2 regions of the Aminipila sp. genome follow, and region 1 is predicted to be linked to the other one. Evidence: riboswitches for the same ligand, from Rfam matches in the RefSeq annotation. Region 1 holds a riboswitch; the other holds the start of a gene.
The links. A riboswitch is a leader RNA that binds a small molecule or an ion and turns the genes downstream of it on or off. The one in region 1 is predicted to bind glycine.
Positions count from the first base shown of each region.

Region 2: it holds a riboswitch for glycine, as region 1 does, so the genes downstream of both, RTW14_RS06240 (alanine/glycine:cation symporter family protein) here and RTW14_RS05145 (alanine/glycine:cation symporter family protein) in region 1, are expected to answer to the same signal.

Region 1 is NZ_DAMBYD010000003.1:211,806-227,013, forward strand. It holds gene RTW14_RS05115 (hypothetical protein) at 45-239, opposite strand; gene RTW14_RS05120 (hypothetical protein) at 469-1,896, shown strand; gene guaA (glutamine-hydrolyzing GMP synthase) at 1,987-3,528, opposite strand; gene RTW14_RS05130 (CPBP family intramembrane glutamic endopeptidase) at 3,635-4,276, opposite strand; gene RTW14_RS05135 (IMP dehydrogenase) at 4,440-5,948, opposite strand; gene RTW14_RS05140 (M15 family metallopeptidase) at 5,950-6,735, opposite strand; glycine riboswitch at 6,928-7,050, shown strand; gene RTW14_RS05145 (alanine/glycine:cation symporter family protein) at 7,286-8,641, shown strand; gene RTW14_RS05150 (C25 family cysteine peptidase) at 8,760-10,547, opposite strand; gene RTW14_RS05155 (MFS transporter) at 11,070-12,371, opposite strand; gene RTW14_RS05160 (cyclase family protein) at 12,543-13,478, opposite strand; gene RTW14_RS05165 (SDR family NAD(P)-dependent oxidoreductase) at 13,551-14,339, opposite strand; gene RTW14_RS05170 (cupin domain-containing protein) at 14,374-14,727, opposite strand.
Region 2 is NZ_DAMBYD010000004.1:66,140-81,347, reverse strand. It holds gene RTW14_RS06295 (M20/M25/M40 family metallo-hydrolase) at 1-1,164, shown strand, start outside; gene RTW14_RS06290 (FAD-binding oxidoreductase) at 1,229-2,611, opposite strand; gene RTW14_RS06285 (electron transfer flavoprotein subunit alpha/FixB family protein) at 2,608-3,594, opposite strand; gene RTW14_RS06280 (electron transfer flavoprotein subunit beta/FixA family protein) at 3,605-4,408, opposite strand; gene RTW14_RS06275 (FadR/GntR family transcriptional regulator) at 4,645-5,346, shown strand; gene RTW14_RS06270 (YjiH family protein) at 5,410-6,822, opposite strand; gene RTW14_RS06265 (pyridoxal phosphate-dependent aminotransferase) at 6,837-8,003, opposite strand; gene RTW14_RS06260 (DUF1015 domain-containing protein) at 8,366-9,607, opposite strand; gene cmk ((d)CMP kinase) at 9,650-10,324, opposite strand; gene nrdR (transcriptional regulator NrdR) at 10,330-10,797, opposite strand; gene RTW14_RS06245 (PRC-barrel domain-containing protein) at 10,937-11,185, opposite strand; gene RTW14_RS06240 (alanine/glycine:cation symporter family protein) at 11,260-12,678, opposite strand; glycine riboswitch at 12,791-12,887, opposite strand; gene tig (trigger factor) at 13,035-14,159, opposite strand; gene sigG (RNA polymerase sporulation sigma factor SigG) at 14,358-15,128, opposite strand.

The sequences.
Region 1 (15,208 bases):
AAAAAAGACTATCCAAACTCACATTTGGATAGTCTTTACTGTTATTATTCAATATCTTCTTTTATACTAATTGTCTCATTTGGAAATTCCTTTTCATATAAAAGTGCCATTGCTTTATTTAATACATAAGCGGTAGTAACTCTTCCACCTTCGCTTTCCCATTTTTTTCGGACTTTCGCTTCCTTTTCTTCATTTGCTAATGTTAGATTATAGGATACTTTTCTACCCATTTTAGCCATAAGTATTCTCCCTTCTCATATATTCTTGTATCTGATACAATACGATTATATCATCTAATTTTCAAAAAGTAAATTATTATACTGCAACCATTATGCAACAAATACTATAAAAATTAAATTTAATAAGTTAAATCAATATATTTTTTCAATTTTTCCCATAACCATTGCTTATGCGTACAAATGGTGTAATATTATAGTATAATTTGTAAAAAAAGAAAGGTGGAAAACTATGGCAAAAATTCTATCAGCAGAGCTAGGCCTTGAAAATAAGCTTAGCGACTTAGGGGCATTTGATCCAATTTTAGATTTGGATAGTAATTATTATGTTAACATTAAGAGACTTCAAAACACTAAAACTCCAGAATTTAAAGAATCATATCGCAAAATTGACCAATATTTTTCTGATTTAGGATTACTTTTGTCAAGCTCTATTAAACAATGGGATAAGCCATTTAGTGCTGCATACAAAAAATTCAATTTCCCTGAAGTTAATGAAATAGGTCTTGGATTTGCTAAAGGAAGCCATGGAAATGCATTTGGAGAAAAATTGAGAGCAAAGGTGATTAGTGATGCAAAAGAAATAATTGATTTTGGATTCAATAAACCCGAATTGTTTCACTTAATTGGATTATTTGAAGATAATGTCGGTGCTGATAGATTAAGTGATATGATTGCACGCATTATTCTTGAAGACATAGAAGCTTATACTTTGAGAATATATGCAGAGTGTAAAATAAATCAACAAGAATTTCCTGACTATGAATTTGACAATCAAGGCTTTTTTATCAATCCATATAAAATAACTAAAACAAAGAAAACAAGAGTACTTCTGGTTCCTATGGATATTATTCATGAATTGCCAATAGCATACGAATGGGAAGATATTAATACAGTTTATATGATGAATGAAGAGATTAAAGATGAATTTAACCGTGCAGTTGGAAGCAGTTGGCGAGATTTAGAATTAAAAGAAAAAAAAGATTTTTTAAAGAAAAAAGTATTTACAAACATAGAAATTATAGAAGGGTTAGTTGAAAAATATAAAAGAATGAGCATACCTGCCTATGATTTTACAAATGATAGTGTTGGTGATTATTATATCCCAAGAATGTTAAATAATATGTTAAAAGATGAACCAAGTGAGCATATAGACAAGCCTCTGGATTCATTTTCAATTGCATTGTTTATTTGTGAAAAGTATAAAAATTTTATTGAAAATAAAAAAGGATACGAACTATTTTATGATGAAAATGGTAAAACTAGAAAAGAGCATATTATGCAAAGAGCATTTTATCTGGCAGCCGATGCTTATAGTGAAGCCTATAATTTAGATATATCGCCAGAAGCAAATGGAGGTCGAGGGCCTGTTGATTTTAAAATGAGTCGTGGTACTGATAAAACAATAGTTGAAGTAAAGCTTACTACAAATTCACAAGTTGTTCATGGTTACGAAGTCCAAATTGAGGAATATGCAAAAGCAGAAAATACCGATAATAAAATATATATGATTATTGATAATGGTGGACCTAAAACCAGATTAAAAGCTGTTCAAGATATTCATAGTGAAAAAGTAAAAACCGGAGAAAAAGTTCCAACTCTATTTATTATTTCTGCAATACCTAAAGAATCAGCAAGCAAGTATGAGCCTGATTGTTGAGTATAATTTTTATTGGTTGCAAAATGGTTGCAAATAAATAAAAAATGAGCGTAAAGTCCTTGTAATCTAAGGATTTTACGCTCTTATTCTTTATTCCATCTCTATCGTAGCTGGGGGTTTGCCAGTACAGTCATAAAACACTCTGTTCACTCCAGCAACTTCGTTTACAATTCTTGTTGTTACTATTCCAAGCACTTCCCAAGGGATTTCTGCTGACTCTGCTGTCATAAAGTCGGAAGTTGTTACAGCACGAAGCACTACTGCGTAGTCGTATGTTCTGAAGTCACCCATTACGCCTACTGAACGCATATTTGTAAGTGCGGCAAAGTACTGATTGATATCCTTATCAACTCCAGCCTTAGCGATTTCTTCTCTCCAAATAGCATCAGCCTCCTGAACAATCTTAACCTTCTCTGCCGTTACGTCTCCGATAATTCTGATTCCAAGACCAGGACCTGGGAATGGCTGACGGAAAACCAAGTAATCAGGAATGCCAAGTTCAAGACCAGCTTTTCTCACTTCATCCTTAAACAACATACGAAGAGGCTCGATGATTTCCTTAAAATCAACATAGTCAGGAAGTCCACCTACGTTGTGGTGAGACTTAATAACCGCTGACTTTCCAAGTCCACTTTCAATTACATCTGGATAAATCGTTCCCTGTACAAGGAAATCTACTTTACCAATTTTCTTAGCTTCCTCTTCAAATACTCGGATGAATTCTTCACCAATAATCTTTCTCTTTTGTTCAGGCTCTTCAACACCTGCGAGTTTATTATAAAATCTTTCCTGAGCATTTACTCGGATAAAGTTCAAGTCGTAGTGACCTTCTGGTCCAAATACAGCTTCAACCTCATCTCCCTCGTCCTTTCTTAAAAGACCATGATCTACAAACACACAAGTCAACTGCTTGCCAACAGCCCTTGAAAGAAGAACTGCAGCTACAGAGGAATCAACTCCGCCGGACAAAGCGCAAAGAACTTTACCATCTCCAACTTTTTCTTTGATGGACTTAATGGTATCTTCAACAAAAGAATCCATCTTCCAATCGCCCTTACATCCGCATACACCTTTTACAAAGGCTTCCAGCATTTTTGTGCCTTCCTGAGTGTGATTAACTTCGGGGTGGTGCTGCATAGCATAAAACTTTTTCTCTGGACATTCCATAGCAGCTATTGGGCATACAGGTGTGGAAGCCACAACCTTAAAACCTTCTGGCGCCTTTGAAATATAGTCTGTATGGCTCATCCAAACTATAGTATTTTCTGAAACATTTTTAAATAATACTGAATCACTGTCTACCTTCAGTTCCGTTCTTCCGTATTCAGAAACAGGAGCAGTCTCCACCTTGCCGCCAAGCTGATGAGCAAGAAGCTGTGCACCATAGCAAAGCCCCAAAATAGGAATACCCATCTTATATACTTCTTCTGGGCACTGTGGCGACTCTTCACCATAAACACTGTTAGGTCCTCCCGTAAAAATAATGCCCTTGGGATTAATTTCTTTTATTTTTTCAATGTCAAGAGTATAAGGATGTACTTCGCAGTAAACATTACATTCTCTTACTCTTCTTGCAATTAATTGGTTATACTGACCTCCAAAGTCAAGTACAATAATCTTTTCCTGTTGCATTTTACCTCCACTATAATCAGTACATGAAAGGGTAAACATTCACGTGCTGCATTCACTTATCAATAAATCATTTATAATTAAACCAAAATTCTCAAATTTAAACTTATCATATCATAAAAGAAATGAAATCCCAGAATGAATGAAAAATTGCTCCAGTCCATATTGATCTACTCTTTATGAACACCCATCCAAAAATTAAGCTTAGTAGAAAAATCATAACACTTCTACTTATCATAAGCATTGCTCCATATTCATGGAGAATCCATGAAGGATAGTGAATGAATACAAAAAGAGCAGAAGATATGAAATTAGCTTTTAATCCTCCTGTAAAATGAGCAATTGAATTTAGAAACCACCCACGAAATACACTCTCCTCAAAGATACCTACTGTTAAAACTGTTACTATCAAATCATACATTTTCATTTCTGTTCCAAAACCAGTACTATCAAAGAAATATACTCCCAAATTGTAAGCACCTGCTAGCGCTAAAAGCGGAATCAATATTTTAAGTTTTGGTTTTGTAGACACCATTTCCCTAGAGGATATCATTAATTTCCCATCATATTTTGTTATTAAAGTTAGTGCAAATAACGGCCACCATACGATATGAACTGCAAGCCCAATCCCCCAGCTAATGTACTCATTTAAGTCCTTTGGATTAAAGCAAAAGTTCCACATGGTCCAACCTAACAGGAAAATAATATATGACGCTGCAATTGTTTTTATATTTAAATATTTCGTTTCCATGGCACTGCCTCTATAGCTTCTTATCTTATTTTATTTTAAATACATAGGCGCAGAATTTTTTTCGTTATGCACAGGTTTGTAAGTGAGACGGAGCGGAGCGTACTAATAGTACGTGAGCACCGCTCGAGTGCACAAACCGAAGCAGAACGGAAAAAAGGCAAGCCTATCTTACTGAATTGTTATCTGTATTCTTCAATATAACATCATGCGCTCCGCCTTCAACAATACTTGTTGCTGAAACAAGCGTAATCTTTGCGTTCTTCTGAAGATCAGGGATGGATAATGCTCCGCAGTTACACATAGTAGACTTAACCTTGTTTAATGAAAGTGTAACGTTATCCTTCAAGCTTCCTGCATAAGGGACATAAGAATCAACACCTTCTTCAAATTTAAGTTTGCCATCACCGCCAAGATCATATCTCTGCCAGTTTCTAGCTCTGTTTGAGCCCTCACCCCAGTATTCCTTCACATAAGTTCCATTAACGATAAGCTTGTTTGTAGGAGATTCGTCAAATCTCGAGAAATATCTACCTAGCATGATAAAGTCTGAACCCATAGCAAGTGCCAATGTCATGTGATAATCATAAACAATACCACCATCTGAACAAATTGGAATATAAGTACCAGTTTTCTCAAAATATTCATCTCTAGCCTTTGCTACATCAATGGTAGCTGTAGCCTGTCCACGGCCGATACCCTTTTGTTCTCTTGTAATACAAATGGATCCACCGCCAATACCAATTTTAATAAAGTCAGCACCAGCTTCTGCAAGATATCGGAAGCCCTCACCATCAACAACATTACCAGCTCCGATTTTAACGGTATCCCCATATTTTTCTCTTACATATGCAATGGTGTCCCTCTGCCATTCTGAGAATCCTTCAGAAGAGTCAATGCATAAAACATCCGCACCAGCTTCCACTAGTGCTGGAATTCTTTCTTCAAAATCTCTTGTATTTACGCCTGCGCCAACAACATATCTTTTGTGAGCATCAAGGAGTTCATTTGGATTATCCTTGTGAGAATCATAGTCTTTACGGAATACAAAATGGGTTAATCTCTGATTCTTATCTATAATAGGAAGAGCATTTAGTTTGTGATCCCAAAGCATGTCGTTTGCCTCTGATAAAGTACAGCCTTCTTCAGCATAAACAAGTGCTGAAAACGGTGTCATAAATTCTGAGATCTTTGTACTAGGGTCTATACGGCTCACTCTGTAATCTCTGCTTGTAACGATACCCTGTATCTTACCTGCAGCAGTTCCATCATCTGTAATAGCAATAGTAGAATGTCCACATCTTTGCTTTAATGCAAGTACATCTGCTAAAGTCTGATCCGGTCTCAGGTTTGAATCACTTGTTACAAAACCTGCCTTATGGCTCTTTACTTTTTTAACCATTGCAGCCTGGCTTTCGATGGACTGTGACCCAAATATAAAAGAAATTCCTCCTTCTTTAGCTAAAGCAACTGCCATTTTGTCGTCTGAAACAGACTGCATGATAGCTGAAACAAGTGGAATATTCATTGTAATTGAAGGTTTTTCACCCTTCTTAAACTTTACTACCGGGGTCTTAAGGCTTACATTGTCTGGTGAACAATTCTTGCCTGAAAATCCTGGTACTAACAGATATTCGTTAAATGTTCTTGATGGTTCATTAAAATAGTGCGCCATTTTATATCTCCTTTTCTAAATACTCTTCAAGGGTAAATCCCTCATTAAAAATCTCTTTTGCCGCCGTTTTTCCCACATATCGAATATGCCACGGCTCGTACATGTATCCTGTAATGCTGTCTTTTCCTTTAGGGAACCTTATGATAAAGCCAAACTTATATGCATTATCATTGAGCCACTTTCCTTCTGGCGTATGGATGTAGTCCTCTGTCAGCTGATAACCTACAGATGGAGAACTTACATCTGCCGCAAGCCCTGTCTGATGTTCGCTTTTCCCAGGCTGAGCACTAAATGTATCTGCCTTCTGCTGTCCATTTCTTTTTACATAATTGTTGTATAAGGTCGTTTGGAATTCATAAGAACGATAAGCGGTAGTTACAATTATTTCATAACCTTCTTTTGCTGCTACCTCTGATAACCGATTAAAAGCCTCTGCTGCCTCTGCCCTCATCACTCTGCCTTCTGGAGGGCGATCCGGAGCAAAATACTTAATGGCTGTCAAATCATCAGGTTTATAACTACTATCTACAGGATTTTGTTTGTTGACAAGAATGAACAAGCCTTTGTCCAAGTCACGTTTTAGAGTTTCTCTCCTAGCTACACTTTCATCAGACTCAACCACAACTGGCGGCTTACCACCCTCATTCTCACCAACAATTATAATGTCAGGTTTACAATCTACAGAAAATCGACTGCCACTCATTAAAGGTATACCTAAATAACCGATAAAAAGCTGGGTTGTTAATAGTGCCACAATAATATAGTTTGTCCATGTTTGTTGTTTCAATTACTTTCCCCACCTTGATAACATTATAATTAGAAGTTTAATTATTTATTGTATAACAAATTTCGTGTATTTACAACAGGTAACTTCTTTTGAAATTCTTTTGGAAATCTTTTAATTATTTCGAATATTTATTTTTATATTGCATTTAAATTCTCTATATGTTAATGTGTTGCCATTGATGTTGACAACAATGTTAATAACTCTGGAGAGTCTCAAATCAGTTCCAGTTAAATAACTGATAAAAACGAGCGCCGAAGGTGTAAGTTAGGCAATAAAGTCTAGCGATCTCTCAGGCAAAAGGACAGGGCATACAAATCAGAACAATAGGTTTTCAGTATGTGGTGTCCGAACCCGTTTCACTAGAAACAGGTATCGGATTTTTTTATGGTCTATATTGGAAAATACAACGACCTAAGCCCATAGCAACTTCCTATTGTATGCAAATGTTCTACTCCCAGAGAGCTGATAACCAATCAGCTCTTATTTTATTACTTTAAATAATTCAATTTGTTTCACAAACTGGGTTAAGTCATGAATGGAGAGAATAATTATGTTAGAACTAGTAGTAAAAGCCAATGGATTTTTGTGGGGTATTCTCCTTATCATTCTTCTATGCGGTACAGGAATAATGTTTACCTTTCGGTTAAAATTTATTCAAATTAGAAAATTTACCGAAGGCTGGAAGCTTCTATTTAAGGATTTCAGTTTTAATGGGGCTAAAAGTGAAAACGGAGAAATGACACCTTTTCAAGCAATCGCTACAGCCATTGGCGGTCAAGTAGGTACTGGTAACCTGGCTGGTGCTGCTACTGCACTTATTTCCGGTGGTCCTGGTGCAATCTTTTGGATGTGGGTTAGTGCCTTTTTCGGTATGTCCACCATTTATGCAGAAGCATCTCTTGCACAGAAATACAAAACAGTAGACTCTGACGGCCACATTACCGGGGGACCTGTTTATTACATCAGACAAGCTTTTAAAGGGACTTTTGGCAAGATACTTGCTACTGCCTTTGCTATTTTTATCGTACTGGCTCTTGGATTTATGGGTAACATGGTACAGTCCAATTCTATTGGCAGTGCTTTTACGGAAGCCTTTGCATCAAGAGGAATAAACCTAAATCCTTTGGTAATAGGTCTCCTTCTTGCAGTTGTTGCGGCCTTTATCTTCATCGGTGGTACAAAGCGCCTTTCCATGGTTGTAGAGAAGATTGTTCCACTCATGGCATTTATATATATAATAGGAAGTATTATTTTATTAGCAATGAATATTTCAAATTTACCAGCTGCATTAAAGATGATTTTTGTTTGTGCATTTAAGCCGGAGGCAGTCCTTGGAGGCGCTGCCGGCATCACTATAAAGGAAGCCATTCGTTATGGTGTAGCACGAGGTTTATTTTCAAATGAAGCCGGTATGGGTTCAACACCTCATGCACACGCACGTGCTACCGCCAAAACTCCTCATGAGCAGGGTCTAAGAGCCATGATTAGTGTGTTTATCGATACATTTATTATTCTAAACCTTACTGCTTTTTCAATCTTATGTACAGGGGCTATGTCTACTGGAAAAACTGGCACAGCTTTAGCACAGGCCGCATTTGTTAACTGCTTCGGAAATTGGGGAGACTTATATGTTGCAATTTGCTTATTATTCTTTGCATTTTCAACAATTCTCAGCTGGCACTTTTTCGGTGCAATTAATGTGAAGTACCTATTTGGTGAAAAGGCAGTTAAAATTTATTCCTGCTTGGTAGTCTTATTTATCATCCTAGGTTCAACATTAAAAGTCGATTTGGTATGGGAGCTTGCAGACTTTTTTAATGCACTCATGGTCATTCCAAACATTTTAGCATTAGCCGCACTCAGTGGTTTAGTTGTAAAACTTAGCAAAAACGGATCTGCTAAATAATAAATGTTATAATACATCAGCTTAGCCAGACATAATAAAACACTAAAAAATCAGGAAATGGAATATACTATTTCCTGATTTTTTTAGTGTTATAAACCGTTCTGATTTTACTATCCTTTTAATTTGGGATTAATTGTATGGATGGATCCCCGAAAACTGTCCAGGTGTTGAATGTCTCGATATCACTAGATGTACCGTTATCCAGCATCTTGCTGGCACCGGTATAGCAAAGTCCTCCAAACGAGGTCTTAGTTTTATTGCAGACCTGATCAATGATGGCGTCCTGACCTACCATTGGAGGTATCCAAGGCTGGTTTATCGTCGACATATAGGTGCCTACTGCTCCTATAGGTTCTTCGTTGCTGTTTTGGGAACGAAGCCATGCTTCTGCAAAACATGTTCCGGACTGGAATTTGCCACTGACACAGGATACACTCACTATAAATGGAAGATGTTCTTGATTCTGAAGTGCCGCAACATCACTGTTGCCAAAGCGTGTAGTAACCCAATAAGTTTGTGCCCCATGTCCACAGTAATTTATGATACCGCGGCCCTGGTTGAGACTGTCTGTAACTTTTGAAGCAGATGCACCAGGATCATATATTCTGTCAATTTGAGTATACCCGGAGTTCAAAAGCCTGTTACGTATATTATCCATGTGCTCTGCATCCGATTCATTGCTTCCTTCAGCAGATGCAATTCCTACACCATTTTTATACCAATCTGCTGTATTACTTCCATTTTTCTCGAAATCAATAGTTCGTTGTACCTGGGTTTGCACATCCGCAATAGTTTCAGCGGAAAAACGACCTACAAATATATCAGGATAATTATCATTTCCTGCCACCTTTGTATATTCAGGGTCTGAAACACCACTGGAATATTTTGGTGAAGATATCTGTTGATAGTCACCCACCAGAAGCACATACGCTAGGCTTGGGTGCTGATTGTAATAGTTCTTTATATACTTCTTGATTTCACTAGGATTATTTCTTGGTGATACTTGTGATATTTTTACCATTGTAGTGTTGATTCCTTTTGAATTCTTCCATTGAATAAAAGGATCCATAGCACTACTAAATTTATCATATACTATTATGAGCATATCACCATCTTCTGATGCTGTCGCCCTAGACCTTACATTTTGTCCACTGTTATAGTTGATAAAGAGATTTTGGTATGCTGCTTCAAACGCCTCAGTATGAGTAGGCGCAGGCATAGACATATAAGAATCTAAGCTGTTAACATTGTACTGGCTCTCATTTTTAACTTCTACCGTAACGGAATCATAGACTCTCAATGTTTTGGTGGAAGGCTGATACTGGAAAGCATTAACTCTGACTGTAGCACCACTCAGTTCTCTCATAATAAAAGGATCACTGATTGAAACCATATCGCCAGAAGGATACCATCCTTCCCCTTTATAGACTTCTCCAAAGGTGTATGGAATATCATCCGGATTAACATCTCTTGAGATACTACCTTTAGACGGTGCTATAGGGCAGTTTTCATAATCGGTATATTCCGATGACAGCACACTTACTTTCATATCTGTGGAATCCGGTATTGTTATGCTGCGACATATACGTGGCAGCTCAGGTAAACCTAACTCCTCTTCAAAGCTTGTCCCGCTGCAAATTATTTTGTAATATTCCGATTCTTCTATATCCACTGCATTCTTGGCAAATTCTCCCACATCAAATCTTATGACTGTATGATCTGAATCCGATTCCAGAACAGTAGCATTCGCTCCATCCAGGCCTTTATCTTCATTGACCTTGATTGAATCTCCGGCTGCAGCTTCAAAGTTATTTTTATCTTCTCCAAATGCAAAGCTACACTGCGTACTTATGATAATAAGCACAAGCATAAACATAAAAGTTTTAAATTTAAATATGTTTTTCACAACACTTCCTCCTCTTAGTATATTTTTGACCGATAAATTACTGGCAGCTTACTTGCCTCAAACCAAAATCACCTCTCTTTGATATAAGCTCCAGTTTAAACAGCTTTGCAGGTTAAAGCTAAACATGCAATTCTGCTCATACAAATTTTTACAGTAATTTCTTATAAATAGAGCGCGCTTTCTATTTCTTACTGATGAGGATTATTACAATTTACTGACGGCAATTACTAATTTTATGGGGGGAAATCATTAATTTTTACTGACGAAGATTACTAATTGTTACTGATGAGATTACTATTTTTTATGATGGGAGCACTAATTTTTACTGACAAAATCATTATTTTTTATGATGGGAGCACTAATTTGTATATTTGATTATATAGTAAAACCATTTGTCCATAAAGTCAACCCAAAATACAGATGCTTTTATCGGCAAGAAAAGACACCTGCCGGTGTGTACTTTCACCAAAAGGTGTCCTAATGCTAAACGCATTATATAGAATTTTTAATGACTGATTATAATTATTTATGTGCTAGCTCTGCTGCAAAGTCCTTGTTATATTTGTGTTCGTCAACAAATTTAACAAGAAGGATATTAACTAATGCTACACATGCAAAGATTATATAAGCAATCTTTAGGTCACCGATAACGTTCGTTACAACACCGTTGATTACAAAGCACCAAGCTGTTACGAATCCCTGGATTGGGAAAATTACTGAGTTTACCTTGTCAAAACCCTGACGTCCGAAAATAGATGTAGGAAGTGATGTTGTGAAGTTTGCAGAACCGCCAATCCCCATACCAATCATAAAAATTGAGATGTAAAATGTAAGACCTACGCTAGTTGACATAAAGTTAAATGTTAAAGCAATCGCATACCAAAGGCCAAACATCATCATTGTTTTCTTTGTTCCGATACGGTCATCGATAACACCGATGATAAATGAACCTATTACACCAATTAAAGCGATAACAGTCATGATTGCAAGAGCTTTTCCCTGTTCCATTCCAAAGTCACGGATATTACGAGTAACAAGTTGTGTCATGACTCCTACTGAGCAAATCTGGAAAAATCCAGTTGTTATTGCAGCAAGCCATAACTCTTTAGTGCTTAACAGTTTACTGGTTGTCCAACCTCCATCTTTTATGTGTCCATCATCGTCAGCTGTATCATAATTTTTCTTGTAATATTCATCAGATACGTTATCTGGGTTCAATCCTCTTTCCTGTGGAGTGTTACGGACAAAGATTGCGCCAATAATTCCTAGTACAATTGCAGCAACACCAATTGGAATACATCCACTACTAATGTTACCATATACTGCTACTAAGCCAGTTAAAATGGCTACATAAAATGCAGATGCAAAGTTATGTCCCATAGTTGTATATCCCATGATAATCCCTTTTTTCTTAGGCCACCACGCAGCTACTAATGTACCTCCTGCAATATATCCTGCTGACATCATACTTGTTGCAACAACCAGCATTGAAACGGCATACATCGGGATGCTTGTAGAGTTACCACAGATAATATAGGCTACACCTGCTAAAATTGTAAAAAACGCAGCCGTCTTTCGAGCTCCAAATCTGCGGTTAATCTGCCCTACAAAAATAAATCCAATTACAGCAACCATACCCATGTATCCGTTGATCTGAATCAATGTTCCAGGTTCACATCCAAGATTTGCAGCTACTGTAGGCGCAAGTACGTTTGTCCCATCATTTACCATACCAACATAAAAGAAGAACATGAACAGACAATAAAGAATTGTTCCCCATCCCGCAGCGCCGAAATTTACTACTGAATTTTTGTTATCACTCATTTCGTTTTTCCTCTCAAATAAAAATACTACTATAATTCCGAATAAACTTAAAAAAAGAAGAACTGAGAAGCTTTACAATAAAGGCCCTCAGTCCTCCTTTATTTATGTGTTAACGTATAAGGCTTCTATTATACAACACTTTACTATACAATACCGTACTTGAAAACTTTTTTAAATGCTAGCATATGTATAAACTCTGTCAGGTACATCATTTACATTGTCTTCTTCAATTTCTGCGACGCAGCGAACCATAGAGCCGTCTCCCATATACCATCTGATTGGGAAGCAGAAGAATCTGAAACGTTTTCCAGACACTTTATCTAAGTCTCCACCAAGATTTTCAACGCCAACTATGCCATGTCCTAACATTTCTTTATGGCAAGGTTCCCATGTTCCCCAGCAACCAATTGCTTCTAAATCGCCGAATTTTGTATCGTATGCTTCCTGTCCGTGAATTCTGATGTATTCATCTTTGTCAAATTCAGCATATGCTTCTTCGCCGAACTGTTCTTTGTATTCTTCTGTGATTGGCTTTCCAGAAGCACCGATTAAATTCATGCGTGTACCGCCATTATTTCCCATAGCTGTATGTAGTGGGTGATCAAGAGCCTGCATATCCATAGCTACGCACTTAACCTTGTGTTCTACAAACCATTTTCCTGCATCAACACCAGTTCCACATGAATAATGATAGTATTCTTTTGAATCATCAAATTTACGGTGCATTCCTGTATTTAGACATACAATCATGCCTTCCAATTCCTCAGGCTTGATGTTTGCACGTTTGCAAGCATCTTCAAGATGTTCGCTAGTAATTAGTCCCCAACGCTCAACATTGATTTCAAGACAAACTGCTTCACCTGTGTATGCATCAACCGGCATTTCATGAGTATAACGAGCTCTTTTACCATCGAATTCAGTTTCCATAACGTGACGAGGTGCGTCACAGTGTGTGCCTGTATGCTGTACGCAATCAATTCTTTGTGTAAGAACACCGCCCTTGGCCAACGTGTGCATTGAATCGATAACTGGCTTTACAAAATATGGCCAACGTGGAATATCTGCACTGAACGGATGTGTTAAATCAATAAATACTTTCTTTCCCATTTTTTTATTCTCCTCTAGTTTTACTCATAAGATTTTTTATTTTTTAACAAATAGTTATATATATTGATATAATTAGTTAGCCCAGTATCCACCTTCAACAGCTACATTTGCACCTGTCATAAAGTCACTAGCCGATGATGCTAAGAAGATGCATGGGCCTACGAAATCTTCTGGTTCGCCAAGCCTTCCAATTGGAAGTCTCTTTAAAAAGTTCTTGTATACTTCGCTTGATGGATCAAACATCCACTCAGTTAAATCTGAACGGAATACTGTAGGGTTAATTGTATTTACATTAATCTTATACTTAGCTGTCCATTCACAAGCAAGAGACTGAGCCATTAGATCTATACCGCCTTTAGCTGTACAGTATCCTGTGTAGCCTGCCATACCCATCTTTGAACGAGCTGAAGAAACTAGTATCACTTTGCCGCCTTTACCCTGTGCAATCATTCTTTCTCCAACGTACTTACAGAACAACCAAGTTCCCTGTACATCTGAATTCATGATTTTCTGCCATTCAGTTAGCTCTTGTTCAACAATTGGCTGTGGGTGATTGTATCCAGCGGCTGTAACCAATACATTAATCTCTCCAAACTTAGCCACTGTGTCACTTACAACCTTAATCACTTCTTCTTCTATCGCAGGATCGCCTGTTGAAAACCCACATTCGATTCCTTCTTTAGCAAGTTCATCACATATAGCCTTACACTTTTCTTCGCCACGTCCGGTAATCATAACCTTCATACCGGCTAAACCATATCCCATGGCAACGGCTTTTCCTAAAGCACCTGTAGCTCCAGTAATTAAAGCCACCTTGCCTTTCACATCAAATAAGTTGTTTACAAACTGCTTCTCTACCATTTCTCTTTCTCCTTATATTGTCATTCTCCAGCGCCTATTTTGCGTCAGGGTAGTTAATGATAACTAACATTTCTGCTGATTCATTTGTTTCGTTCTTTAAACCTCTGCCTTCATTTGGTGGGAATGAAATAGATTCACCAGCCTTTACTACGTACTTCTTTCCTTCCTTATCTGTGATAGTCATTTCACCTTTAAGTACATAATAAACTTTTTCTAACGGATTATCTTCGTATGCCCAATCAGCTCCACCACCAGGAAGAAAAACTGATTTTCCAATCCAAAACTTTTCTGCTCCAGTTTCATCCTTTCCATGATATCTCATAGCCGTACATCCAAAATGTCCAGGTGCCTCATAAGGTTTTAATTCACTTACAGTTCTTTTAATCATTTGTGCTACCTCCGTTTTTATTGGCTGGGTACTTATTACTCAGTCGCATGCTTTTTATTTTATTAATCAAGTGGCATAGCTTCTGTCTATGGCCTGATTAGATTTTATGATTGGAGTATAGCACTACAAAAATTGTTCTACAATTCTAACTTTTCTGTAAGAGAGTTACTTTGCTGTTACATGGTTACTTATCAGTAACTAATTTTTTGTTATAATTTTGTCAATATATATTTGCATTTTTTTGACGTCAATCTATTTATTTCTCTATTTTTTGACAATTTTGCTCTATATTTTTTGTTTTTTATATTTTGATATTATATATTCTAAACCCTTCCCTAATTATTAAAGTTCTATTGATATTTTATTAACAAATTTTATGACAAAAAAATATCAAAAAAAACATCAAAAATACAATCCCAAATTGACTCTATGAGTAAAATTTGCTATAATACTAATCGTGATAGTGTAACAGTTTAGGGAT
Region 2 (15,208 bases), on a different contig from region 1:
GGTAATATCCTTTTAATCGGAGTTCCCGATGAAGAAAACTTATCTGCTGGCATGCGATCAGCCGCTAATTTATTAAAAAAGTTACGAGAAAAGTATGATTTACAATATTCACTACTTTTAAATGTTGAGCCCCATGACAGGATTGATGAAAATAATGTAACAATATATGACGGATCAGTAGGCAAGATTATGCCTATTTTTCTAGTACGAGGTAAACTTGCCCATGTAGGACAAATTTATAAGGGGTTGAATCCTATAAATTTATTATCCGCTATCGTAAGGAAAACTGAATTAAACCCAGCCTTTATTGAAAAAGCCGGAAATACTATTACACCTCCACCCGCTTGGCTGTATTTTAAAGATAGAAAAGAAATATATGATGTATCATTACCTCTTCTGACAGGGGGTTATATGTCAATTTTATCCCTTACCAAATCCCCTAAAGAAATTTTAGATGAACTAAAAACCATTAGTGAGGAAGCCTTTAAGGAAGTAATTTCTGATATAGAGTCAAGCTATGCTATCTATAGCAGTATGACTGATATGAATCAGGTTAAAATAGACTGGAAACCAAATGTAAAATACTATGGGGAAATTTTCAATGAAATTGTAGCAGAAAAGGGAGAATCCTTTAAACTTGAAATTGCAGAATTCCAAAGGCAGTTAGAAGAAAAAATCAATAATAATGAAATTTCAAGAATCGATGGTTCATATCAGTTAATGGAAAAAACGCTTGAATATTATAGTGATTTATCTCCAATTGTAGTTATTGCATTAGCTCCTCCTTATTATCCAAGCACCAATAATTCCATGCTTGCGAATGCTGCTGAAATTAATAACCTAATATTTAAGCTAGATGAATATGCTAGAAAAGAAATTGGTAATGGCATTTACACACAAAATTACTTTACAGGTATATCAGACTTAAGCTATGGCATGTTTACAGCAGATAAAGAAAATATTGATTATATCAGCCATAATATGCTTTTCTGGGGCGATATGTATTATATTCCTTTAGATATTATCAAAGAACAATCCATGCCAGTATTAAATGTGGGTCCTTGGGGCAAGGATTTACATAAATATACAGAAAGAGTCTATAAAAAAGACCTTTACGAGAACATTCCAAAGCTTATTGATTTTATAGTTAAAAGTTTTTTATAAAAAGGCTTAAAGATTGTATAAGGTGGCTTAAAAAACCACCTTATTGTTTATTTACTAAAAAATTTTAGATAACCGTTCCTGGATTCATAATGTTATTGGGATCAAATACTTTTTTGATGCCTCTCATTAAATCCAGTTCCGCAGAAGATTTGTGCAAGATTAAATCCTTTACTCTTATTTTTCCGATTCCATGCTCACCTGTAATTGTTCCACCATAGGAAAAACAAATATCATACATCTTGTTCTTTAATTCTAATGCATACGGAGGAATTGATCCGTCCTTTAGGTATAAAATATCATTGTGTACATTGCCATCTGCGATATGCGCGATGACATTAGTATCCGTTGCATATTCCTTTACCAGCATTTTTAAATCTTTAATAAATGCAGAAACCTCCGAAACAGGTACCGCCATATCAAAAGAGTCACAAATGTTTTCTTTTATATACTCATAATGCTGACTTCGAATCAAAAGTAATTCCTGCTGTTCTTTCTCTTTTCCTGCATATAAGGTCTCATAGGAATGATTTTTTTCACAAATTGAATTAATCTGCCGACAAGCATCATAAAGTTGATTTTCACTTTTTTCAGAAAGAATAATTAGTAAATCCGCCTGTCCTTTTTTCGCCTGCCACTCCAATCCAAGCATTTCCGCAGTTCCTACAAATAGATGTTTATCCATGTACTCAACCGCAAGCGGTAAATTTCCACTTTGTAAAATATCCATCACTGCCTGACATGCATCCTCAAAATTTTCAAATGGTGCAACCATAGTTGCTGAATAACAATCTTTAGGATATATTCTTAGTACGACCTTTGTTACAATGGCAAGAGTACCTTCACTCCCCAGTAAAAGTTGCATTAAATTGTATCCTGCATTATTTTTTACAAGCTTGCCTCCAAGCTCTAATATTTCTCCGCTAGGCAATACAGCTTCCACACCCATAATATGTTTGCGCATGACTCCATGACGAACAGCTCTGGCTCCACCTGCATTGGTGACAGCCATGCCTCCCATTTGTGCACCTTCATCTCCTGGATGAACTGGAAAACTTAAATCATTGTACTTTTCTAATTCTTCCAACAGATCCATAAGCGTTACTCCGGCTTCTAAGACAGCTACCATATTTTTTCTATCAATTTCCAGAATACCATTCATTCTTTCCATAGATAAGATAATACTTTCTTCAATAGGTGTACAGCCTCCGCAAAGTCCTGTTGCACCACCTCGTACAACTACAGATATCTTATTTTTATTGGCTATCTGCATAATTTTTGAGATTTCTTGGGTATTTTTAGGTTTCATTACAATAGAGTCTGTATTTGCTTTAGGACGATAAGCTTCCTCTACTTCATCATAAAGATAAGATATGGTTTGTTCCTTACTCCTTAATACATAATCACTTCCAACAATTGTTTTTAATGCATTAAAAATGCTCTCTTTCATTTTGCCACACCCTCCTTTTTCCATTGTAGGATGAATTGTGGTATTACTTCATACAGGTCACCGACATACCCATAATCCGCAATCTGAAAAATCGGTGCTGATGGGTCACTATTTACTGCAATGATAATTTGGGATTCTTTCATGCCTGCTACATGCTGCGGTGCTCCGGAAATGCCGCAAGCAAAATATACTTTTGGTTTCACGCGATTTCCACTGTATCCCACTTGTGAAGCACTGTCTGCCATTCCAGCATCAACCAGAGCTCGAGATACTCCAACCTTTCCTCCTAATGTCTCTGCCAGTTCCTCCAGCATTGCTAAATCTTCTCTTTTACGAATTCCTCGTCCACCTGCAACAATAACCTCTGCCTCCGTAATATCAAAATCATTCATAGCTACAATTTCATCTACCATAATTTTTGAATTTAAATTATAATAAGCTTTGATTTCTATAACTTTTTTCGTATTTTGTATATTTCTTTCTGCTTCTTTAAATTCTTTATATCTTACTGTAGCCATCTGCGGATTTGTAATAGTCTTGATATGAGCAAATAAATGATCACTAAATGCAGGCCGAATTTGTATCAAGCGTCCTTCTTCATCCAACTGCAAATCGGTACAGTCCGCAGTCAAACCAGTTTGAAGAGCCGCTGCAATTCGAGGAGCCAATGAACGTCCAAAATTAGTAGCACCAATTAAAACAATTTTTGGTTTCTTCTCCCTTATAAAGGCCACAATATTAGATTTATATGTATACTCTTCAGAAATGGCAAACATAGAACCCTTCATGTAGTAAACAGTCTGTGCCCCCCGATAATTAAGTTCTTCTGCACAAATACCTTCTGGTCCTAAGAGAAGACAGTTTAAAGTTGATTTCATTGTTTTTGCCAATTCTTTTCCTTTATTCAATAATTCATAACTGACTTTATGTATTTCTCCTTTATTTTGTTCTGCAATAACAAGAATTCCTTGTTCTTCTTTCATGGTCATACCTTTACACTATTCCTTTCTTCTCTAAGGCTTCATTCACTGACTGCAAAAAGGCAGTAAAGTCTTCACGAAAGACACGGTTGCACTTTTTAACTTCTTTTGGAACTATAATTTTAGAAACCTTTGTTGGCGATCCTTTTAATCCCGTTTCATCTTCCATCAGAAAGTCGCATAGATGCTGCATGGTTATTGTCTGTATCTGCATCTTAAGAGATTCCAATTTTCGATTTACAGTTGGAAGTTTTAGACGACCTATATTTTTGGTCACACTAATTAACGCTGGAAGCTTTATTGTACGAATTTGCTTATCACCACCAATATTTTCAATGCATATCTTTACTACATCTTTACTTAACGTTAATATCTTCTCTACATAATAGGCATGAGGTATATCTAAAAGCTCTGCAACCTCTGCCCCAACCTGTCCAGTATCCCCATCAACTGACTTTTCACCGCAAATAATTAAATCAAAGTTACCTTCTTTTTTTATAGCTGCGGCAAGTGTTTTGGCGGTTGCATAAGTGTCTGCTCCTCCAAATTGGCGATCCGTAAGCAGAACTCCTCTGTCTGCTCCTCTGGCATAGGCATCTCGTAATGTACGTTCTGCTCTTTGCGGCCCCATCGTCATTACAGTCACAGTTGTATTCGCAGTATTTTTTTCTTTTAAATTAATGGCTGCCTGTAGCGCGTTTTCATCAAAGGGATTCATTTCAGCCTCTGCAGAGGACCGATCTACAATTCCCTTATCCCTATCAAATTTTACTTTATCCATATCAGGTACTTCTTTTACTAAAACAAGTATTTTCATGATACTTCCCTCGTTTCTCTTGCATACTCTAATGAAACTGATTCTATGGTCTTACCACTTAAATCATACTACATTTTTTTGTCTAATGCAATTAATATTTAAATTTTCTGATTTTTTCTATAATATTTAAAAAATACTAATGAAAAACATAAGTTAATTTGCAATTTTTTCTTTTTTCCTATAGAATATTTATTAGAGAGATGTACACAATGTTCACATATAAAGGAGTGTGTTGCATGTTTATGGCAATTGAAAATAAAAAGATTTCTCAAATCGTCATTGAGCAGATTCAGGAAATGATTATGAAAGGCGAACTAAAAGCTGGTGACCAACTTCCACCAGAGCGGATTATGACAGAGCAATTTGAAATTGGACGTCCTGCATTACGGGAAGCACTTAAGGCTTTAGAAGTTTTGGGACTTGTGGAACGACGTCATGGTCTAGGAAATTACATCGTTAACAATGTAGAATCCAACTTTTTTAAACCCCTATCGCTTTCATTTAAACTTAATAATGGTAATGTACAAGAAATTTTGCAGCTTCGTTTTTTAATAGAAACCTTTACCGTTCGAGAAGCTGCAAAAATGGCTACTACCGAAGATACTTTCCGTTTGAAGGAAAAGCAGAAAACTATGATAGAAGCTGAGTCCCCACATGAGAAATCGCAGTGTGATAAGGATTTTCACTTTGAAATTGTACGGATTTGCAAAAACGGCCTCATATTATCCACCTTTGAAAATGCTTCTTATCTTCTGGAGAATTTTATCGGTCAAGCAGTTTATCTCTCCTATTTTACAGCAGAAGATTCAATAGATCGCATTTATGAAGAACATCAAAACATTATTAATGCCATTGAAAAAAGAGATGCTGATTTAGCTGCCTCTTTTATGAATATCCATCTTAATAACATTCGTCCTGAACTCTTACATGAAATTTGAATCGAAATAATGCAAAAAAGGCAGAGGAATTCTGCCTTTTTTCTTTTTCAAAGAATAGTCTGATTAAAATGGTAAAAATATCTTTGTGAGTAAAACGATAATCGGTATTGCAATAATTGTCTTCTGTAAGAAAATAATTACCAAATCAACAATATTTACTGGCATTTTAGATGCAAGCATAACCGAACCAACTTCACTCATATAAATAATCTGTACCAGAGACAAAATCCCTATAATAAATCTTGTTTCTATGGATGGTATGTGGGAACAAATGACAGCAGGAATGAACATATCAGCAAAGCCAACTACGGTTCCAGGTGCTGCAGCAAATGCATCATCCACACCTAGTATCTGCAAATAATATCCAAATGGCATAGAAATCCAGTCAAAAATTGGTGTATATGTAGAAAGCACCAAAGCTAATGTCCCAACACACATTGTAATTGGGACAAGTGTAAATATGATTCCCAAGAACATATCAATGCCTTTATATAGCAGTGCGCCAAGATTTGGGCCATCTCCTGCTTTTGTAACTGCCTGCAAATAAGCCCAACGTCGTTTGCTAATGCCCTCTGGTTCTATCTCATTGATTTGCTTTCCTGCTAATGCATAATACTCATCGGGATATTTTTTACCCAAAGGCCAAATACGTGCCATAATGACAACACTGATAATCCCTGTAAAAGTCATAATTAGGTAAAACGGGATAAAGTATTTTTCAACGTTCATCATTGCCGCAATAACTAAACAGAATGGTAGAGACACTGCTGAGAAACACGTTGCAATCAGCACAGATTCTCTTGCGGTATAATAACCCTGCTCATACTGTGTGCTAGTTAAAACAACTCCTACATTGCAATTTCCAATCCAAGATGCACAAAGGTCAATTGCCGCTCTACCAGGTAAACGAAACAGCGGCCATAAAAAATTTCGGATTAATGTACCTGTATAATCCATAATTCCATAATCCATAAGCAATGGAATTAAGAAGGATGCAGCAAAAAACCATGCAATCAATGTACACAGCAACCCCATCATAGTTCCTCCAGTATCTGCCGATGAGATCCAGACCGGACCTACTTGGAAAAATACCATTACTGCAATGACCGCTCCAACGATGCGTATTGCAAGATAAATAGAAGAAGTGACAAATAATTTTGAAAGCATTTTTCCTTCTACAATTGCTTTTGGTCTAAAAACAGTAGTAATAAAAGACATAATTGCTGAAATAACAACAATTCCGAGAATTGCCTGTGTAGCCCATGGTTTAATAAAGTCTGCCACCCATTGAGAAATAACACCTAAAGGAATATTCATATTTCCATTTACCCAAATTGGACAAAGGAACAAAAATACACCAATAGCAGAAGGAATAATGAATTTTGCTTTTTGTTTTCCTGTTGGATGTTCAACTAATCCAGCCAATACTTGCTTTTTTTCTGCCTCATTGTCTACAACATTTACATGCTCTTCCATATAATTGTCCTCCATTATTCTTTAAAGATGGATACATTCTCCAAACGGTCAAATGCTTCCTTTAAAATATTAATATTTACCGTACAAGCCAGTCTAATATACCCTTCTCCTGATTGACCAAATGCACTTCCGGGTATGGACAATACATGTGCTTCACGAAGAATACAATCACTGGCATTGATAGAACTTAATCCAGTTTCTTTAATGTTCACAAATAAATAGAATGTACCTCTTGGCGGATAAACCACAGACATATGAGGAATAGAATTAATCCGTTCGGCCGCATAAAACATACGTTTTTGAAATTCCTCAATCATAGGAGGCTGGATTGCTTTTCGATTGCGTAACGCATGAATTGCACCTCTTTGCGAAACGGATGGGGCTGTAAACACTACATTTTCGTTAATCATCTGAATTGTCTGAATGATGTAGCTAGGTGCAATGATGTTTCCAATACGCCAACCCGTCATCGTAAAGTTCTTTGAAAAGCTGTTAATAATAATTGTTCTCTCTCTCATACCGTCTAATGCTGCAATTGGAATAAATGGATGTTGGTAACTAAAAGCTGTATAAATATCATCTGCAATTACAATCAAATCGTGCTGCTTGACAATCTGAGCTATTTTCTCCATTGTTTCCACGGTCAAACAGCTTCCAGTAGGGTTGCTTGGTGTATTGATTACCAATGCCTTTGTACGTTCGTTAATCAGACTTTCCAGCCTTTCCATGTTGATTTGAAAGTCTTCATCCTCATAAGTTGCCAATTCGATTGGGATACCACGTGCAAGCTCAACTTGTTGTGGATATGGTGTAAAAAACGGAGCCTGTAAAATGACTTCGTCTCCATCATCCAAAATTGCTTCCAATACCAAATACATTGCAAGGCAACCGCTGGCAGCTACAAAAACTTCTTCATCCTGCACATCCATCTGATATTCTTCTTTATAGTAATTAATAATTTCTTGGCGTAGTTCTGGATCACCTCTAAAATCTGTATACTTTGTGTGCCCATTTCTTGCATCATTGAATGCATTGTCAATGATAATTCTATTAGTAATCAAATCAGGATCACCTAAGCTTAAATTTATCACATCCTTAAATCCCTTTGCCAATTCGTCGACCTTCCCCATGGCCGTCGATTTATCTTTCCAATACCTTTTTGAAATAAATCTGTGTTTCAACGAAATTCACCTCCATCATCTTTCTTAAATATTTAATGGTAAGACCTCATGTACAGTTAAGCATATTTTTCTCTTATTTGCAATAATTTTTGTCAGAATTTTTAATTTATTTGTTTTGAATCAATATAATTATTGAAATTACTATGCTATAAATCACTATATGTGCTTAAATCTTAGTGTAAAAATGTTTTATATATTAAATAACATATAGGTTATGTGGAAAGACCAATTACCCCTGTCCCTTATTAGAGCTTAAGCCCTTTTATCCACTGGCACAGCCAGTGGTTTGCCATACAAATTAAAAACACTCCTCCATGAGCATTCGTGCTCATGAAGGAGTGTTTTTAATTTAGTACTAATATTTACAGTTTATGCATAAATAATCCGCTTCCCAGTTTTGGCTCAAACCAGGTTGACTTTGGTGGCATTACCATATCATTATCAGATACCGAAAGTAAGTCTGATATTTCCACTGGATAAATTGCAAAAGCAACTTCCATATCCGTTTTTACTCTTCTCTCTAATTCTTTCAGTCCTCTAATACCTCCAACAAAATCGATTCTTTTGTCTGTCCTTGGATCTTCAATTCCAAGAATTGGTCCAAGTAAATTATTCTGAAGAATTGAAACATCAAGAGAATCTATAACATGGTCAGGTATAATCTCCGATTTAGCAGTAATTGCATACCACTTTCCATCCAGATACATTCCAAAAATATGCTTTCCTTCAGGCTTATATATTTCAATACCCTTTTCTGCAATTTCAAACCCTGCTGCTGTAATCTTATCTAAGAATTGTTCTACAGAATTTCCATTTAGATCTTTTATAACTCTGTTATAATCAAATATTTTTAAATCATTATCTGGAAATATAACAGCCATAAAGAAGTTAAATTCTTCTTCTCCTGTATAATTGGGATTTTCTTCTCTTCTCTTTAATCCCACTTTACATGCAGAAGCACTTCTGTGATGACCGTCAGCAATATATAGAGATGGAATTTCTCCAAAGATTTCAGTTAATGCCTGAATAGTCATATCATCGTCAACAGTCCAAAGTACATGCTCTATCCCATCACCAGTCTTTATATCATAAAGAGGATCATGGTTTGAGAGCCATCCTTCCACAATGCTTCTTATTTTTTTATTATCTCTATAAGTCAAGAAAACAGGTTCTGTATTTGCATTGCAAATATCAAAATGATTAATCCTGTCGATTTCCTTTTCTACTCTTGTAAATTCATGTTTTTTAATAATGTTATTAATATAATCGTCTACAGCAACACATCCTACGATACCCACTTGCGCTCTGCCATCCATCACCTGTTTATATAAATATAATACAGGTTTAGTTTCTTGAACGAATATACCATCCACTAAGTTCTGGTCAATATTTGCTTTAGCCCTTTCATATACACAGGCTTCATAAGGATTCCCCTGTTCAGGCATATCAATCTCTGATCTGCAAATATGCAAAAAGCTATAAGGATTACCATCTGCCATACTTGCTGCTTCTTCTCTGTTCATAACATCATATGGTAATGAAACCACCTTATCTGAATATTTTTTATCTGGTCTTATTGCTTTAAATGCTCTAACAATTGCCACTTTTTCTTACCTCCATTTTAAGTATATATTTAAGGTGTGAAATTATCTTCCACACCTTACTATATCAATTATTTTATCTGTAACTTCTGTGATACCCATACCAGTAGTGTCAAGTTCTATAGCATCGTCCGCTTTTCTAAGAGGGTTTAATTTTCTTGTAGTATCATTATAATCTCTTTGAATGATATCCTGTAACACTTGGTCATAGGTAATATTTTCACCTTTTTGGAAAAGTTCTTTAAATCTTCGCTCTGCTCTTTCTTCTGCAGAAGCTGTCATAAAAATTTTATATTCAGCATCAGTCAGAACATTTGTGCCAATATCTCTTCCATCCATTACAACACTCTTTGTTTGTCCCATTTTTCTTTGAAGGAAAACAAGCTTTTCTCTCACCTCAGGCAATGCGGAACAGATTGAAGCCATTTTTGAAGCCTCCGGTGTACGAATTATGTCATTCACTACAACTCCATCTAAAATGGTATTTCCTCTTCTAAAATCGATCTCTGTATCAGATAGAATCTGATTAAGAGCATTTTTGTCATCTAAATTAATACCATTCTGCCCTAACTTATATCCTATAGCCCTATACATAGCACCTGTATCGATATAATCAATAGATAAGAATTTTGCTACCTCTTTGGCAATAGTGCTTTTACCTGCTCCACTGGGTCCATCAATTGCAATCCTAATTTTTTCATTATTTAATCTGTTTTTCATCGGTCTTATTTCAGCCTCTTCCCATTATCTAGCAATTTTTCTATTTCTGAAACAAACGTATTTACATCTGTAAATTGTCTGTATACAGATGCAAACCTAACATAGGCAACTTCATCTAATTTTTTTAGTTGTTCCATTATAAGCTCGCCTATAAACTCACTCTGAACTTCTTTCTCCATTAAGTTATTTAGGCCTCGTTCAATCTCATTTACCACTTTTTCAATTTCAAGCATTGGAACAGGCCGTTTTTCGCACGCCTTAATAATCCCATTTAAAATTTTGTTTCTATCAAAGACTTCTCTTCCTCCATCTTTTTTAACAACCATAAGAAGCATTTCTTCAACCTTTTCATACGTTGTAAACCGCTTATTACAATTATCACATTCTCTTCTTCTTCTAATAGCATGTCCCTCTTCAGTAGGTCTTGAGTCGATTACTTTTGTATCTGGATTTTCGCAAAATGGACATCTCATAATGTCACCCCCATCATATAAAAACTTATACGTACTATTTTTCCTGCATCCTAAATCAACATAGCCATATTATATATTCTACTATATCTTGTGTATTTTGAAAAGGAATTATTGCATTTTACCGTAATTTCATACTATTTTATTCAATCATAGTTTCAAGATTAACTAAGATTACATCATCACCTATCGTTTTAATATTTTCCCATTTAATCACATAATCTTCTTCACTTCTTCCAAATATATTAAAAAAGTTCTTAGGTGAAGGTATAACAATCCCTTCTATGGTTCCTGTTTCAAGGTTTACCTCTATATCACTTACATATCCCATGCTTCTACCATCAAAGATGTTAATAACCTCTTTGTTCTTAATATCTTCTGTACTTGTCACCTTTATTTCCCCCTCTTTATGTAATTTTAGCCATTAGGCCTGTACTTTTATAATATATGAAAAAGGCTATGGAATTATTCCATAGCCAATTGATGATTTCTTTTAAAATAACTTTTTGTTTCTGCAACTATAACACCATTTAATGCAATTAGAGCAATTAGATTAGGTATAGCCATTAATCCATTTAAGATATCTGCTAAAGTCCATACGGCCTCTAAAGTTAAAAATGGTCCTATTAAAACTGCTACTATGTACAACCATCTATATCCAGTTAAAATATTTTTGTTGCCACCTGTTAAGTATTCCAAGCATCTTTCACTATAATAATCCCAGCCTAAAATAGTTGTAAACGCAAAGAAAATCAAGCACATCATTAATATAAATGAACCAATTTGCGGGTTCCATGGTAAGCCTGTGGAAAATGCATTTGATGTAACCGCTACCCCCTCAAGCCCTATATCCCAAGAGCCTGTAACCATAATAGTTAATCCTGTCATAGTACAAATAACAATTGTATCAATAAAAGTCCCCGTCATTGATACCAAGCCCTGTCGAGCAGGCTCATTTGTCTGTGCAGCCGCAGCCGCAATAGGTGCACTTCCAAGCCCTGCTTCATTTGAAAAGATACCTCTTGCGACACCTTTTTGCATAGCAACCATCATTGCTCCTAATGCTCCACCAGCAGCAGCTCTCAGCCCAAAAGCTCCGGCAAAAACCTCTTGTATTGCTGATGGAATAGCAGCTACATTATATATAAGTATAGTAACACATATTGCAACATATGCCACAGCCATAAATGGTACGATAATGGTGGAAACACTGGAAATTCTTTGTATGCCTCCTATTATAACAAGGGCTGCTGCTACTGATACAACAATTGCTGCTGCTATAGTGGCAACTGAATAACTGTTGCCTAGCATAGAAACCATCATTTCATTATTTGGATCAAAAACTTGTTTTACAGCTGAAGCTATACCATTAACCTGCGTAATCGTGCCTATACCTAACAGCCCTGCACCAACACCAAATGTTGCAAATGCCTTAGCAAGCCAAACCCATTTTCTCCCCATTCCTTTTTCAATATAGTAAAATGGTCCCCCCAGTGAATGTCCCGTATTACTGTCAAGAGTTCTGTATTTTACAGCTAGTAGTCCTTCTGAATATTTAGTAGCCATTCCAAAACAAGCAGCTAAAATCATCCAGAATAGAGCGCCTGGGCCTCCTGTAACAACTGCTGTAGCAACTCCCACAATATTGCCTGTACCTATAGTAGCAGCCAGAGCCGTGCAAAGTGCTCCAAAACTGCTTACTTCACCAATCCCATTCTCTTCATTTTTAACCATAAACTTTAGAGCCATTCCTAAATGCCTGAATTGTAAAACTCCAAGTCTTATGGTAAGGAATATACCGGTACCCATTATAAGTACAATTAGTGGTACACCCCATACAACATTGTCAATGTTGACTAAAATCTGCGTAAATCGTTCTAACATTTTGTTTTCCTCTCCTTTTAAACATAAAATTAAAAAGTAAAATAAAAAAAGTCGATAAAATCGACTTTCTAGAGAGAAACAATAACAATAGCAATTCAATTAAATTAAAATAACTATATGCCCTGTCCTTTTGCCTGAGAGATAAGTAAGCTCATCACACTTACCGTACACCTTCGGCGCTCATAAAGAGGCTCTCCAGAGAATCATAGTTTCATTTCCGCATCATATACAAAATTGGGTTGCATATATGCATGATGATAAACTAATGTATCAATTCTAGCACATAACACAACCCAATGCAAGTTTTTTGTTTAAAATAACAATGTTTTTATTTATTTTTTGTAATTTTTTACTATTTATGCTTTTTTCTCTGCAGGCACTATTTTCGCATTGTCTACTGCAAAATCAAGTACCTTTTCAAGAAGAAAACTCTTCATAAGATTATCTTTTCCTGCATATTCTTCAAAAGATTTTCCATACTGTTTCTCAAAAGCTTTTTCATCTTCAACGCCCTGTTCTTTCATGAACGCTTTTAGTTTTTCTTTATATTCTTTATCAGAGATGCTTATATTTTCAGCTTTGGCAATGGAATACATAACCATTTCCTGAGATACAATTGCTTCTGAGTATTGTTTTAAATAATCTTTATAAGCCTTTTCATCCATTCCAGTATATTGCTTTATAAAAGCCTGAAACTCCATGTTATACTGCTTAGCATAATTTTCATAGTACTCTTGGTTTTTATCTTTACAAGCCTGAAGTTCTGTTTCTGGATATTTTAACACCTTTGAATTATCCATAATGGTAGCCCAAATTTGATTTCTCATTTCTTCTTCAGCCGCAGATTTCTTTTTTTCTTGTAAATCTTTTTTTACACTTTTTTCATAAGCTTTTAGAGTTTTTTCCTTGCTATTAGCTTTTACAAATTCCAAATCATATTTTGGAGTTTCATTAACCATTATAGCACTAAGAGTTACATCAAAAGCCACATCTTTGCCATTTAATTCTTCTTTACCATAATCTGCTGGAAATTTTAAATTAATAGTCTTCTTTTCCCCAACTTTCATGCCAATAACACCATCATCAAATCCAGGAATATATCCGCTGCTTCCTAATGTTATTGTAGTGCCTTCATCACCAGTACTTCCGCCCTCAAATGCTTTTCCATCAATCTTGCCAACATAAGCAATTTTTACGCTGTCACCTGTTGCAGCAGTACCTTCTTTCTTTTCAACCTGCTTGCTGGCAGCTTGAACTCTGCTTTGTATCTCAGTCTGAACATCTTCGTCAGTAACACTAACCTTTGTCTCAGTTGCCTCAACACCTTTGTAATCCCCCAGTTTTACATATTCCGATAAATCGTAATTAGAATATGGCACAACATAATCATCTTTAGCACCACACGCTGCAAGCGACAGACTTAAACATGATACTAGCAGTAAAGCCATAATTTTTGTTTTACCGTTGTTTCCTTTAATCATTTCATCCTTGCCTTTCTTTTTTTCATTATTGACTATAAAACAATAGTCCATATCTAGTAATTATATTACATAATATAGTAAAATAAAAGGTTTTTTAATTTAAAAGCCCGGCATTATAACCGGGCTAATTTAAATTTTATATTTTCTTTACAATTGTATTTTGCATAACTTTAGCAGTTGTATTTATGCTTACCCTATTTAAACATATTTTCTCATATATTTAAGTGCGTTTTTCTCAAGTCTGCTTACTTGTGCCTGGCTTATTGAAATTTCTTCTGCAACTTCCATTTGGGTCTTTCCTTCAAAGAACCTCATAGTTAAGATATGACGTTCCCTTGGCGATAATTTTTTCATTGCTTCTGAAAGTGATAAATTTTCAATCCACCTAGTATCCGTGTTTTTCATATCCTTTACTTGATCCATTACATAAATAGCATCCCCATCATCATGGAATACAGGTTCAAATAATGATATCGGTTCTTGTATGGATTCCAAAGCAAGTACCACATCAGCCCTTTCCATTTCTGTTTCTTTAGCAATTTCAGCTATAGTCGGTTCTCTTTGCAACTCTCTAGAAAGCTTCTCCCTAGCCTGCAGTGCTTTATACGCTGTGTCCCTCAACGATCTAGAAACTCGAATCGGGTTGTTATCACGAAGATATCTTCTGATTTCACCAATTATCATAGGTACTGCATATGTGGAAAATTTTACTCCATGTGAAGTGTCAAAATTCTCTAATGCTTTAATCAACCCTATACACCCTACCTGGAATAAATCATCGGGATTTTCACCTCGATTATTGAATCTCTGTATGACACTAAGCACTAATCTGAGATTCCCTTTTATGAATTCTTCTCTAACCTCTTTATCTCCCCCTTTGACAGCCTCTATCATTCTTTTCATTTCTGCATCTTTGTAAATAGGTAGTTTTGCTGTGTTTACTCCACAGATTTCAACCTTGTTCGCCATAAATAAGGTCCTCCGAATCCCGCTTGCTCCCCTTTAGCAATTAGTTCTATGTCCTAGAAAGGACTATCTGTGACCTATAT